Thalassospira sp. TSL5-1: one gene and its partner. The protein of the gene in region 2 interacts with the protein of the main gene of each other region in a pairwise test. Links are inferred from orthologs where the notes say so. Each region holds a gene or a part of one and is shown on either strand. Other genes may lie near its edges.

Region 1 (3,199 bases), on a different replicon or contig from region 2:
CAACAACCACCGGCGTTCCGAACGAATAAGCCAAAATCTGTTGAATCTTGCGATCTCTGCCCCAGTAGTTTGATCAAACATTTCATCGCACTGGCCCGCCGCAGCATCCAAATGCAAGGCACACAGGGCCGGTGCGTTATTTTTTCGATCCCCTCAAACCCGTCATTGCAGTGATGGCTGACAACAGGCAAACGGCCCTATTTGGTTGTCACCTTCAAAATCGCCGATAAAACACCCACAATCATCTCATGATCTTCGTGTGATGCCAGCCCGGACACCGTAATCGCCCCAATCACGCCCGCACCTTTAACCCGCAGCGGAAAACTGCCGCCGTGGTCGGCATAGTCGGCAAAATCAATGCCGTGATCGACCAGGCCTTTATGTTTGGCCTTTAAGGCCATGCCAAAACGATAGGATGACTGATGTTCGCGCAAAACAAGGTTGCTTTTGCGCCGCGCCCATTCGTCATTGGCCGGGACGGCACCGGGTAATGCGGCATGAAAAAGCGTGCGGTTCGGGGTGCGAATATTGACCACCACCGGCGCGTTGCGGGCTTGGGCTGCTTCCACAAGGGCCGTTCCCAGCTTCCAGGCGGTGTTTTCGTCAAATCCGTCAAAGACCAGGGTTTCTTCCTGCCGGGCCAATAATTCCAGATCCATAAGAGACCTCTTGTCGGGTGAAAAAAGCAGCCATTCGCCCACAGCTAACCGTATGCAATGGCAAAGTGGCAATAAAAAAGGCCATAACCGATATTCCGGCTATGGCCTTTTGAAGGGTCAAACAACGACGGAAATTATTTGTCGTCGCCCATTTTAAGCGCGTTGATAAAGGCCGATTGCGGAATTTCGACCTTGCCGAACTGGCGCATTTTCTTCTTACCGGCCTTCTGTTTTTCCAGAAGTTTACGTTTACGCGAAACGTCACCGCCGTAACATTTGGCCGTCACGTCCTTACGCAGGGCCGAAACGGTTTCACGGGCAATCACCTTGCCACCGATCGCGGCCTGAATGGCAACGCGGAACATCTGCCGGGGGATCAGCTCTTTCAAGCGGCCACAAATGGCGCGACCCCGGTTTTCGGCCTGGCTTCTGTGAACCATCAATGCCAGGGCATCAACCGGCTCTTCGTTCACCAGAATCGACACCTTCACCAAATCGCTTTCGTCATAGCCTGCCAGTTCATAGTCAAAGCTGGCATAGCCACGCGAAATGGATTTAAGGCGGTCATAGAAGTCAAAAACCACTTCGTTCAGCGGCAATTTATAAACTGCCATCGCCCGGTTGCCGACATAGGTCAGGTCAAGCTGAACACCACGGCGTTCGGTACACAGTGTCAGGATACCGCCCAGATATTCATCCGGCACCATGATCGATGCTTTAATCCACGGCTCCTCGATCGCCTTGATCTTGGTGACTTCGGGGAAGTCTGCCGGGTTATGCAGCATGATGTCTTCGCCGTTGGTCAGCGTGATCTTGTATGACACGGACGGGGCAGTGGTAATCAGGTCCAGTTCGTATTCACGTTCCAGACGTTCCTGAATGATTTCAAGATGCAGCAGCCCCAGGAAGCCACAGCGGAAACCAAGACCCAATGCCGTCGAGTTTTCAGGCTCGAACTGGAAGGACGCATCGTTCAGATGCAGTTTTTCCAGCGCATCGCGCAACGTGTCATATTCGCTGGTATCAACCGGGAAAATGCCGCAGAAAACAACCGGGATCGAGGGCTTGAAACCGGCCAGCGGTTTGTCGCACGGGCGTTTTTCTTCGGTAATGGTGTCACCGACTTCGCATTCGGCAACGGTTTTCATCCCGCAATTGATGAAACCGATTTCACCTGGGCCCATCGAATCCAACGCCAGCGGCTTTGGTGTGAACACACCGACACGGTCAATCGTGTGCGTGACCTTGGCATTCATGAAGCGGACCTTCTGGCCCCTTTTCAGCGTACCTTCCTTCACCCGCACCAAAATCATGACACCCAGATAGGCATCATACCAGCTGTCAATCAGCAGAACCTGAAGCGGCGCATCGGCATCCCCCGTCGGGGCTGGCAGGCGCTTGACCAGGGCCTCAAGAACATCGGGCACACCAAGGCCGGTTTTGGCCGAGATCATGACGGCATCAGAGGCATCAATGCCAATGACTTCCTCGATCTGTTCTTTCACCTGGTCAGGCTCGGCTGCGGGCAGGTCAACCTTGTTCAGAACCGGGATAATCTCGTTATTATTATCCATTGCCTGATAAACGTTGGCCAGTGTCTGGGCTTCCACCCCCTGGGCGGCATCAACCACCAGAAGCGAGCCTTCACACGCCGCAAGCGAGCGCGAGACTTCATAGGCGAAGTCCACATGGCCCGGAGTGTCCATCAGGTTAAGGGTATATTCCTCGCCATCCTGTGCGACATATTTCAGGCGCACAGCCTGGGACTTGATGGTAATGCCGCGTTCGCGTTCAATATCCATCGAGTCGAGAACCTGATCGGCCATCTCACGATCGGTCAAACCGCCGGTCAGCTGAATCAGACGATCCGCCAGGGTAGATTTGCCGTGATCGATATGGGCGATAATCGAAAAATTTCGTATATGTTTAAGATCGGTCATGGGATGCTTTTCTAGCAATCAGCAATCGATATATCCAGTGTCACGTCTGCGTATCGAAAAAGGGCCGTTCCCGTTGCCGCGTCTGCATGCCAAACTACAACAGCGACAGCACGCAATGTCAGACAGCCTTTTTTCGATAAAAGCTGTCTGCGATGAGAACGCCATTCCCGATCACAAGCGGATCGTTTAACAGCAACCACCGGGTCATAGCAATCTCGCTTTACGCTTCGTGCCGGTTTATTTAGGCTTTTGTCCTTCATCCGTATAGAGGGAATCGACAGGGATGCGCCCAGTATAATGTTTCTGACCGCCACAGAACCGTCTCTGTCGCAGCGCAGCCTGCGCACATTGCGTCATCGCCTGCTGCTTCTCTCGCTCAGTGGAACCTTCATTGTTCTGCTCTCTTTCGCCATTATCCAGAAAACCCTGTATGACAGCGCCCTGGAACAGGGGCGTTCCGAACTGGTCCGCCTGGTATCCTCCATCAGCCTTTCAGTGGCCCAGGCCAACCGAAACAACCTGCATGCGATTCCGACCCGCCAGGACAATATTTCGCTGGTTGTTGTCGATAATAATCTCAATGTCCTGCATGGCAGTTAT
Region 2 (3,262 bases):
CGCTGAAATTCAAACGAGAAATCGCCATCGGTATAAAGGTCTTCGGGTTTGCTTTCCATTGCGCAGATCAGGTTGGTTTTATGTTCATACATGGCGTCAATCAGCGTGTTGAAACGCTTGGCCCAGTCACGCCGGGAGGCAGGCATTTGCGGGATCAGGTCAATGACGATGGTATGGAAATGGGTTGCCAGCGCAATATAGTCGCCCGGGCCAAGCGGGCGGGTACAAAGTTCCTCGAAACTGAAACGCGCAACACCCGCACCTGCGGCGCGAATGGCAATATCGCGGCCCTTGACCCGCAGGCTGCTGGCTTCTACCCGTGCGCCTTCGGTCACTTTGGCAAACAGCTCGTCAATCCGGGCCGGGGTTTTATCATCGGCGGGATAGACAAAAACGTCGGCCGCCGTCAGGTGGCGCATGCGATAGTCGGTGCGGCTGGCAAGTTCCAGCACATCAAGTTTTTCCTTGATCATGTCGATGAAGGGCAGGAAGTTCTGGCGTTGCAGGCCATCCTTGTAAAGATCATCGGGCACGCGGTTTGATGTGGTAACAACAACCACCCCCTGATCGAACAAGTGTTCAAATAGCCGGCCGACAATCATGGCATCGGTAATATCGGTGATCTGCATTTCGTCAAAGCACAGCAGCCAGGCTTGCTTTGCCAGGTCTTTGGCAATTGGCGGAATGGGGTCAGATTCATTGTCGCTGCGGGTTTTGCGAAATTTGTGCAGTCGGTCATGCACATCCTGCATGAAATCATGGAAATGCACCCGGCGTTTATGTTCAACCGGTGCTGTTTCGTAAAACAGATCCATCAGCATGGACTTGCCGCGCCCGACTTCGCCGTAAATATATAATCCCTGGGGCGGCTCCGGGTCGTTACGGCGTTTTGCCAGGCCAAACCGTTCAAACCAGGTGCCTTTGCCATTATTGGGGCGATAATCACGCAAGGCGTTAAACAGGCTTTGCAGTTTTTCGGCGCAAAGTTCCTGCATGGCATCATGGGTGAGTTCACCATCGGCAATTTTTTTGCGGTATCGGGATAGCGGGCCGTCAGAAGACATTCGGTCACTTTCGCTCAGTAGCGATATGCGGCATGCGGGTTATGCAAAGCTGGCATATCTTTGCCCTGAAAATACCCTTTCATATCGGCGGGGATATTTGGCCGGGCAATGAAAAATCAAGTTTCACAAACTAAAAAGACATAAAACATCGCCTTGGTGCATTGCAATAAGCGCGATGCTGTTCTGCTTGCAAAATCTGGGGAACGGGCGGTCAGATCAGGCGCATTTTTTTAAACAGCCAGATTTCCACACCCACTAGCAACGCCAGAATGATAGACACGGCCCAAAAGCCCCAACTGGTGTTTGCCGCAGGAATGCCGCCAACATTGACGCCCAACAGGCCGGTGACAAAACTGATGGGCAGGAAAAGCCCGGCAATGACGGTCAGCCAATACATGGTGCGGTTCATGCGCTCGGTTTCAACGGCCATCAGGCTGTCATTGGCGATCTGGATGCGTTCGCGCAGGCTGTCGAGCTCTTCGACCATGCGGGTGACGCGGTCGGTCAGGGTGCGGGCCCGGCGTTTGTGGATTTTGTCATCCCAGGTTGGTTTTTGATCGTAAAATTTGGCGAGGGCATCGCGCTGCGGGGCGATATGGCGCCGCAGGCGCGATAAACGATGGCGCATATCGGCGGTTTTCAGACGCAATGGCAGGGTTCTGGTTTCCGGCACTTCCTCAATCTCGTCTTCAAGGTCATCAAGATTTTCCTCGATCGCGCGAATTTCGGCGTCGATCCGGACATTCAGCCGTTCTGCAACCGTCAGAACAAAGGAATCGCGACAGGTTGGGGCCGCGCCCTGGGCAATGCTGGTACGAATATCATCGAAGGCAAACATATGCTGATTGCGTAATGTGATCACCAGCCTGTCGCCACACCAGATGCGTACCGAAATCATGTCGGCAGGGTCGGATTCCTGGTTCAGGTTGACCCCGCGCAAATTCATGGAATAGCCATGATCGTAAAACAAAACCGTCGGCCGGGTCCCCCGGGTGGCTAGGGTGTCAACAATACTGGCTTCCAGCCCGGCCTTTTCGGTCAGCCATGCGACAACACCCTGTTCCATCCAGTCAAGGTGGACCCAGATATATTCTCCCTCCTGCGCTAAAGGAAACGATGTGGCAAAATCCTCGCCTGAAAGGGCCGTTCCCTTGCCGGTCCGGTCTATCCGGAAGGCATTTATCAGTGCTTTTGGTGTCATTGGCGTGGGTCCGTGGCGCTGTGATGACGGGTAAGGGTGGCTTGTTAAGATTTTATCGTTAACAACCAATGTTTAAAGGCATCTGTGTGACAATATGTTCCCTTCGATTGCAAAATGCCATGTTTGCCGGTCCTGGGTGGGATGGTCATTTGGAGGCGCATGACATGAGACGGGAACGATAAGGTGACTGGATCGTTTGATCTGTCATGTCAAATCGGGCAGAAAACGCATACCCTGCTGGATGATAGAAAATTTACGATGGTTCGGGAAAAGATGAACATGTTTCGCCGCGTATTGATGCTGGTTCTGTTTGGCCTGTTTGTGGCATCGGCGAGCGCGGGTCTTGCGGGGGGAGCCTGGGCACAAAGCAATGGCGATGGCAATGAAGAAGCCAATGTGCTGGAAAACTCGCAAAAGACACTGGCACACTGGAACAAGACTTTCGATACGGTCGAGAAGCAACTGTCCAATTCAAGTGTGAGTGGGCGGGAACTGGCCGATAGCCGGTCGGATTTGGAGCGCGCGATTGATTCTACCCGCGATCTGGAAACCCTGGCGCAGGAAAAGCTTGAACGTTTGAATGCAGCCCTTGGCAAGCTGGGGCCCAAACCGGAAGGAGATGCGTCGGAAGTACCGGCGGTGACAGCGGAGCGGGACCGGTTAAACAAGGAAATCGCCCGGGTTAGCGGTATTCAGAAACAGGGGGAGCTGGCGGCCTTCCGGGCTGGTGAATTGCTGGACCAGGTTGGTCGTCTGTCGCGTGAACGCTTTACCCGCCGTATTTTCAGCCGGGCCGATGTGCCGTGGGACCCTGCCGTTTGGCAAAAAAGCTGGGCCGAGGCGATGCGCCTGCCCGAAGTGGTGCGCAGCCGTTATTCCGATGTCAATCTGGCCGACCATATTGGTGACCGTCTTGAAGATGTGGCCCCGGAGCTGGTGTTTTTGCTGTTTGCCATTGCCGCGGCTCTGATTGGTGGCGAGGTCGTGGTATTCCGGC

Evidence for each region.
Region 1: the proteins of LF95_RS00395 (region 2) and lepA interact in binary tests that used the Escherichia coli proteins (3 or more experiments, as listed by UniProt). The link is inferred for Thalassospira sp. TSL5-1 from one-to-one orthologs.

Annotation. Positions count from the first base shown.
Region 1 is NZ_KV880638.1:456,693-459,891, reverse strand. What follows is about bases 197-3,067. They hold lepA (translation elongation factor 4), read right to left. Parts: upstream 2,600-3,067; coding sequence 794-2,599; downstream 197-793. Other genes in these bases: LF95_RS11595 (PAS domain-containing sensor histidine kinase), read left to right, coding at 2,897-3,067; LF95_RS11605 (heme-degrading domain-containing protein), read right to left, coding at 198-659. Outside these bases: LF95_RS11610 (NAD(P)/FAD-dependent oxidoreductase), read left to right, coding at 1-29; more of LF95_RS11595, read left to right, coding at 3,068-3,199. UniProt on the Escherichia coli protein: Required for accurate and efficient protein synthesis under certain stress conditions. May act as a fidelity factor of the translation reaction, by catalyzing a one-codon backward translocation of tRNAs on improperly translocated ribosomes.
Region 2 is NZ_KV880637.1:82,180-85,441, forward strand. Bases 271-3,204 are described here. They hold LF95_RS00395 (CorA family divalent cation transporter), read right to left. Parts: upstream 2,266-3,204; coding sequence 1,276-2,265; downstream 271-1,275. Other genes in these bases: zapE (cell division protein ZapE), read right to left, coding at 271-1,064; LF95_RS00400 (DUF3772 domain-containing protein), read left to right, coding at 2,545-3,204. Outside these bases: more of zapE, read right to left, coding at 1-270; more of LF95_RS00400, read left to right, coding at 3,205-3,262. UniProt on the Escherichia coli protein: Zinc transporter. Acts as a Zn(2+):proton symporter, which likely mediates zinc ion uptake. Purified ZntB reconstituted in liposomes also binds and transports Cd(2+), Ni(2+) and Co(2+).